One region of the Kosakonia calanthes genome, then DNA from elsewhere that is predicted to be linked to it. Evidence: riboswitches for the same ligand, from Rfam matches in the RefSeq annotation. Region 1 holds a riboswitch; the other holds the start of a gene.
What was found. Region 1 has a riboswitch for thiamine pyrophosphate ahead of thiB (thiamine ABC transporter substrate binding subunit). Riboswitches for the same ligand answer to the same signal wherever they lie in the genome.
Positions count from the first base shown of each region.

Region 2: linked by a shared signal. The riboswitch ahead of thiM (hydroxyethylthiazole kinase) and the one ahead of thiB (thiamine ABC transporter substrate binding subunit) in region 1 are both predicted to bind thiamine pyrophosphate.

Region 1 covers NZ_CP151800.1:3,909,804-3,913,214, forward strand. The annotation lists gene sgrR (HTH-type transcriptional regulator SgrR) at 1-1,645, shown strand, start outside; TPP riboswitch at 1,682-1,782, shown strand; gene thiB (thiamine ABC transporter substrate binding subunit) at 1,813-2,796, shown strand; gene thiP (thiamine/thiamine pyrophosphate ABC transporter permease ThiP) at 2,772-3,411, shown strand, end outside.
Region 2 covers NZ_CP151800.1:1,708,031-1,711,441, reverse strand. The annotation lists gene thiD (bifunctional hydroxymethylpyrimidine kinase/phosphomethylpyrimidine kinase) at 44-844, opposite strand; gene thiM (hydroxyethylthiazole kinase) at 841-1,629, opposite strand; TPP riboswitch at 1,664-1,760, opposite strand; gene AAEY27_RS07980 (Rpn family recombination-promoting nuclease/putative transposase) at 1,881-2,867, opposite strand; gene AAEY27_RS07975 (zinc-binding alcohol dehydrogenase family protein) at 3,116-3,411, shown strand, end outside.

The DNA.
Region 1 (3,411 bases):
CCGCCTGCAACAACAATTCATCCGTCTGTGGCAATGCTGCGATGGAAAGTCACAAGAAACCACGCTTAACGAACTGGCGGAGCTGCTCAGTTGTTCGCGCCGCCACATGCGCACGCTGCTCAACACCATGCAGGAGCGCGGCTGGTTGACATGGGAAGCCGAAGCCGGGCGCGGCAAACGCTCACGCCTGAGCTTCCTTTATACGGGTCTCGCGCTTCAGCAACAGCGCGCCGAAGATTTACTGGAGCAGGATCGCATCGATCAACTGGTGCAACTGGTGGGGGATAAAACCGCCGTGCGCCAGATGCTGGTCTCGCATCTCGGCAGAAGTTTTCGCCAGGGGCGGCATATTCTGCGCGTACTCTATTACCGCCCGCTGCGCAACCTGCTTCCCGGTACGCCATTACGCCGTTCCGAAACGCATATGGCGCGGCAAATCTTCAGTACCTTAACGCGTATAAATGAGGAAAATGGGGAACTCGAAGCGGATATCGCCCATCACTGGAAAGCGATTTCCCCTTTACATTGGCGTTTTTATTTACGCCCCGGCATCCATTTTCACAATGGCCGCGAACTGGAAATGCGCGATGTGATTGCCTCATTACAACGCGCCACCGCTCTGCCGCTTTACTCGCACATCCGCGACATCATCTCCCCAACGGCGTGGACGCTGGACATTCATCTTTCACAGCCGGACAACTGGCTACCGTGGTTGATGGGCCATGTGCCGTCGATGATTTTGCCGCAGGAATGGAGCACGCTGGCAAATTTCGCCAGCCAGCCCATTGGCACCGGGCCTTACGCCGTGACGCGCAATACCAGCAATCAACTCAAAATTCACGCCTTTGAAGATTACTTTGGTTTTCGCGCGTTGATCGATGAGGTCAATGTCTGGGTGCTGCCGGATCTTGCCGATGAACCGACCTGCGGCCTGACGCTGGAAGGCCCAACCGAGGGGGAAAAAGCGGTGGAAAGCCGCCTCGAAGAGGGGTGTTATTACCTGCTGTTCGACGCGCGATCCAGCCGGGGAGCGAACCCGGCGGTCAGAGAATGGGTCAGCCAAATCCTCTCGCCGACCAATTTGCTGTGGCACGCCAGCGAGCATAATCAGCGCTACTGGTTCCCGGCCTATGGTTTGTTGCCGCGCTGGCACCATGCGCGCCCCGGCAGCGGTGAAAAGCCCGCCGGGCTGGAAACGCTGACGCTCACTTTCTACCGCGAACATAACGAGCACCAGGCCATTGCCGACACCATGAGCACCTTGCTGGCGGAACACGGTGTGAAACTGATCATTCAGGAAGTGGATTACGATGAGTGGCACCGCGGCGAAGCCAGCAGCGATATCTGGCTCAACAGCGCGAACTTCACCCTGCCGCTCGATTTCTCGGTGTTCGCCAATCTGTATGAAGTGCCTTTGTTGCAACATTGTATTCCTCTCGACTGGCAGGCCGATGCCGCAACCTGGCGCGCCGGGGAGATGAATCTTGCTGTCTGGTCGCAGCAGTTGCTGGCCAGCAAAGCCATTGTGCCGCTGATCCACCACTGGCTGCGCATTCAGGGGCAACGCACCATGCGCGGCCTGCGCATGAACACGCTGGGCTGGTTTGACTTTAAATCCGCCTGGTTTGCGCCGCCCGATCCTTAAAGCTTTCGAATTTTTTACCAAATCATTACAATAGCGGCGTTCTCAACGGGGTGCTGCGCCATAAGCGTGTGCTGAGAAAATACCCGTCGAACCTGATCCGGATAACGCCGGCGAAGGGATTTGAGGCTCTCGCTCAAAATCCTTTGCCACCCATTTTGAGGTGCAAAGTGTTAAAAAAATCTCTGCCATTCCTGCTGCTGTTCGCAGCGCCTGTCTTTGCGAAACCTGTTCTGACCGTCTACACCTACGACTCCTTTGCCGCCGATTGGGGTCCTGGCCCTGCGGTAAAAAAAGCCTTTGAAGCCGACTGCAACTGTGAACTGAAATTCGTGGCGCTGGAAGATGGTGTCTCGCTGCTCAATCGCCTGCGAATGGAAGGCAAAAACAGCAAAGCTGACGTGGTGCTCGGGCTGGATAACAACCTGCTGGACGCCGCCACACAGACCAAACTGTTCGCCAAAAGCGGCGTCGCCACTGACACGGTCAACGTCCCTGGCGGCTGGAAAGATGAGACTTTCGTGCCCTTCGATTACGGCTGGTTCGCCTTTGTCTACGATAAAAACAAACTGAAAAATCCGCCAAAAAGCCTGAAAGAACTGGTCGAAAGCCCACAGAAATGGCGAGTTATCTATGAAGATCCGCGCACCAGTACGCCGGGGCTGGGTCTGCTGCTGTGGATGCAAAAAGTCTACGGCGATAAAGCGCCGGAAGCCTGGCAGAAGCTCGCCGCGAAAACAGTCACCGTCACCAAAGGCTGGAGTGAAGCCTACGGTCTGTTCCTGAAAGGGGAAAGCGATTTGGTGCTGAGCTACACCACCTCTCCGGCGTACCACATCATCGAAGAGAAGAAAGATAACTACGCGGCGGCGGATTTCAGCGAAGGCCACTATTTGCAGGTGGAAGTGGCCGCCCGCACCGCTGCCAGTAAACAGCCGGAACTGGCGGAGAAATTCCTCAAGTTTATGATTTCCCCGTCTTTCCAGAGCACCATTCCCACCGGTAACTGGATGTACCCGGTCAGTAACGTGACGCTGCCTGCGGGCTTTGATCAACTGGTGAAACCACAAACTTCCCTTGAATTCACCCCGCAGGATGTCGCCAGCCAACGCGCAACATGGATTAATACATGGCAACGCGCCGTCAGCCGCTGATTGCCGGCTGGCTGCTTCCTGGCCTCACCGCCGCCACCGTGATGGTGGCGGTGGCGCTGGCGGCCTTTTTCGCGCTGTGGCAAAACGCGCCGCAAACCGGGATGTCCGACTTTTTACAGGACAGCTACCTGTGGCATGTGGTGCGTTTCTCCTTCTGGCAGGCGTTTCTCTCTGCCCTGCTCTCTGTCGTACCGGCGGTTTTCCTCGCTCGCGCACTCTATCGCCGCCGTTTTCCCGGCCGCCTGATGCTGCTGCGCCTGTGCGCAATGACGCTGATCCTGCCGGTGCTGGTCGCGGTGTTCGGTATTCTCAGCGTTTATGGCCGCCAGGGCTGGCTTGCCGCACTTTGCCAATACATCGGGCTTGAGTGGACATTCTCGCCCTACGGTTTACAGGGCATTTTGCTGGCGCACGTCTTTTTTAACCTGCCGATGGCTTCGCGCCTGCTGTTGCAATCCCTTGAGCAAATCCCCGGCGAGCAGCGCCAGTTGGCGGCACAACTCGGTATGCGCGGCTGGGCGTTCTTCCGCTTTGTCGAATGGCCGTGGCTGCGCCGCCAAATTCCTCCCGTTGCGGCCCTCATTTTTATGCTCTGTTTTGCCAGTTTCGCCACCG
Region 2 (3,411 bases), 2.2 Mb from region 1:
CCTTTTTTTCAGCATTATCTGCTGGCACGTTTCGGATCCTGATTTACCACCATTGATGGAAGTGGTGAACCGGGCCGATGCCGTGCCCCACTTCCAGCGAATCGGCCTGTGCCAGCGCGGCGGTCAGCCAGTTTTTCGCCTCCACAATGGTTGAATTCCAGTCGGCATGACGCGGTCGCAGCGCCGCCAGCGCGGCAGAGAGTGTGCAGCCGGTTCCGTGGGTATTTTTCGTATTTATCCGTGGGGCGGTGAAGCGCTGCGCGCCGTCACGGGTGAACAGCCAGTCCGGGCTTTCGGCATCGTCTAAATGACCGCCTTTCATCAACACCGCTTCGCAACCGAGCGCCAGCAGCGCTTTGCCCTGGGCATGCATTTCGTGTTCATTATGGGCGTGAGGCGCATCGAGCAGCGCGGCGGCTTCCGGCAAGTTAGGCGTAATAAGTGAAACTTGCGGCAGTAAATGCTGGCGCAGCGCCACGACCGCGGACGGCGATAACAGCGGGTCACCGCTTTTGGCGAGCATCACCGTGTCCAGCACCACATTGCGCACCTGGTAGCGACGCAACCGCTCGGCGACGGCTTCCACAATATCCGTTTCCGCCAGCATGCCGATTTTGGTGGTGTCGATGCGCACATCGCTCAGCACGGAATCAAGCTGGGCGGCGACAAAATCCGGCTCAATGCGGTAAACCGACTGCACACCGCGCGTGTTTTGCGCCACCAGCGCGGTGATCACCGAACAGCCATACGCGCCGAGGGCTGAAAACGTTTTTAGATCCGCCTGAATACCCGCGCCGCCGCTGGGATCGGTGCCAGCAATGGTTAATGCGTTGATCCGTTTCATACGCGAACCTCCCCACCCAATGCATACAACGCGTCGAGAAACGCCGGGACAAAACTGCCCGGCCCCTGGCTTTGCGCCACCGCCAGGCTGCCCGCTTGCGCCATAAATGCACAGGCCGCAGCGACATTGACCAGCCTGTCGCCAGGCAATGCACAGCTTGCGGCAACGACGGCAGAGAGCGCGCAGCCGGTGCCGACCACGCGCGTCATCAGCACATGCCCGCCGGTGACCATCAATGTCCGCGAACCGTCAGTGATGTAATCCACTTCTCCGGTGACCGCGACAACCGCCCCGGTTTGCCGCGCCAGTTTTTGCGCGGCTGGCAGCGCAGTACTGGCGGTATCGGTGGTGTCAACGCCGCGCCCACCGGCAGGCATTCCGGCAAGGGCGAGGATTTCAGAGGCGTTAGCGCGAATGGCGGCAGGGTGCCGCGCCAGAAGCTGCTGGCAGAATTCCGAACGGAAGGTCAGCGCGCCAACGGCGACGGGATCGAGTGTCCAGGGTTTATGCACCGCATTCGCGCTGTCGACCGCCGCCTGCATGGCATCCGCGCGTTCGCGGGTGAGCGTGCCGACATTGATCAATAGCGCATCTGCGATGGCGCTGAATTGCCGGGCTTCGTCACGCTCAATCACCATCGCAGGCGAAGCGCCGAGCGCCAGCAATACGTTGGCGGTAAAGGTTTGTACGACGTCGTTCGTCATACAGTGTACGAGGGGGGAAAGATGGCGAAATTGCTGTAACGCGTGTGCGGTTTGCACACGATCAAGCAGGTCAGGTTGCATGATGTCGCTCCTGCCCGGCGTGAAGAAGGGATGCCGGGCGGGCATCTGACTTCCCTACGCTGGCATTATCCAGATCAGGTGGTACGGGTATTTCTCAGCCTTCACAAAGAAGGGCACCCCGAGTCATTTAAAATCAATAAGTTGTCATTAACATTTTATTGACCGGCAATCAGGATAATGCCGGTCAGAAGCGTTGTAAACGGGCTTTTCTCACGCCCCGGCGCAATAAACCCCGTTATCAACACGTGAAATTAATGGCAGAGTTGCGTCACTTCAGCCTCAGAAAGCCCGGTCATTTTCATAACGGTCTGGCTATCAAGCCCGTTTTGCAGCATGGTGCGGGCAATTTTCAGTGCCTCCTGCTGTCGGCCTTGTTCGAGACCTTGTTCAAGACCTTGCTCGAGACCTTGTTCAAGACCTTGCTCGAGGCCCTGTTTGAGGCCTTGTTTGAGTCCTTGGCTAATACCTTTTTGTTCAAGCTGTTGCGCGATGGTCATCAGTTCGTCCTTATATTGCGGCACCCGCTGCGCCAGTTGACGTATAAAACCTTCGGCATCGGGCGTTTCACCGACATACACCAGGTAGTTTATCAACGAAACCAATTGCTGTCCCGTTATGTACTCAGCCAACAGAATTTCAGTCAACCTGTCCAATAATTCGTCAACATCCCGCTGTTGAATGTGTTTTTGCAGCAGGGTCAGTGCCGCCATACTACGGTGGTTCATGATTTCATCATCAGGAATCATTGTTACATCAACTAACGGAAAATGGCTGCTGTAAAGCGTTTGCGCGGTGGAAGGATCATGAAACATATCAAGCCAATTAGTTGAATAGGGATAAGGGCTACGTTTACCGGTATAAAACAATACCGGAATGACCAGCGGCAGCTTTTCATGCCCTGCATCCAGATGCCGCTGCATCGCGGCTAGTGCATAACGAATCAAACGAAAAGCCATTTCGCTGTCTGGCGTCGACTGATGCTCAATCAGTACTTGAATATACCCGTCACCACGCGTTGTTTTCAGGCTATAAAGCACATCACTGTAAAGCGCGCGCAAGCTTTCATCGACAAAGCTTCCCGGTGCCAGTTGCAGCGTATTTAAATCGCAAATGGCAAGCAGCCTTTCCGGTAGATGCAGCCCCAGGAAATCACGGGCGATATCCGGGTGCGTCAGAAATTGTTTGAACACGGCATCATGCGGCATTGAAGTGACGCCACTTCCTTTCTTTTTAGACATCGCTCTCTTCCTGCTCATTAATGGTTCGAATCACTAAATGCGCCCAGAGATTACGTACGAGGCCACTGCCGGACAATACGCGAACAAGTAGTTACAGCGACATAGTGGACCATTATCAGAATACGTTCAGGTGCTGCCCATCCACTATTTTCACTCCTCAAGGATAAGTGCTGCTCCGTTTCGCGGGTTTTTCATAAGCGTTGTGTTGACTACCCTTAGCGAACACACAACGCATTAACGGAGCAAAGATGAAAGCGATCGCCATTACCCGTGCTGCCGCAGGCAGTAGCAATCTGGAATACCTCTCGGATATCGACCTGCCACAACCGCAAGCCAGCGGCCACGATCTGCTGGTGGAAGTGAAAGCCATTTCCGTTAACCCCGTGGACACCAAAGTGCGCGCCGGTTTTAACGCCGATGCGCCACGCGTACTGGGTTGGGATGCCGTTGGCGTGGTGAAAGCGGTGGGCGATGCCGTCACACTGTTCCAGCCGGGGGATGAAGTCTGGTACGCCGGCGCGCTGACGCGTCCGGGCAGCAACAG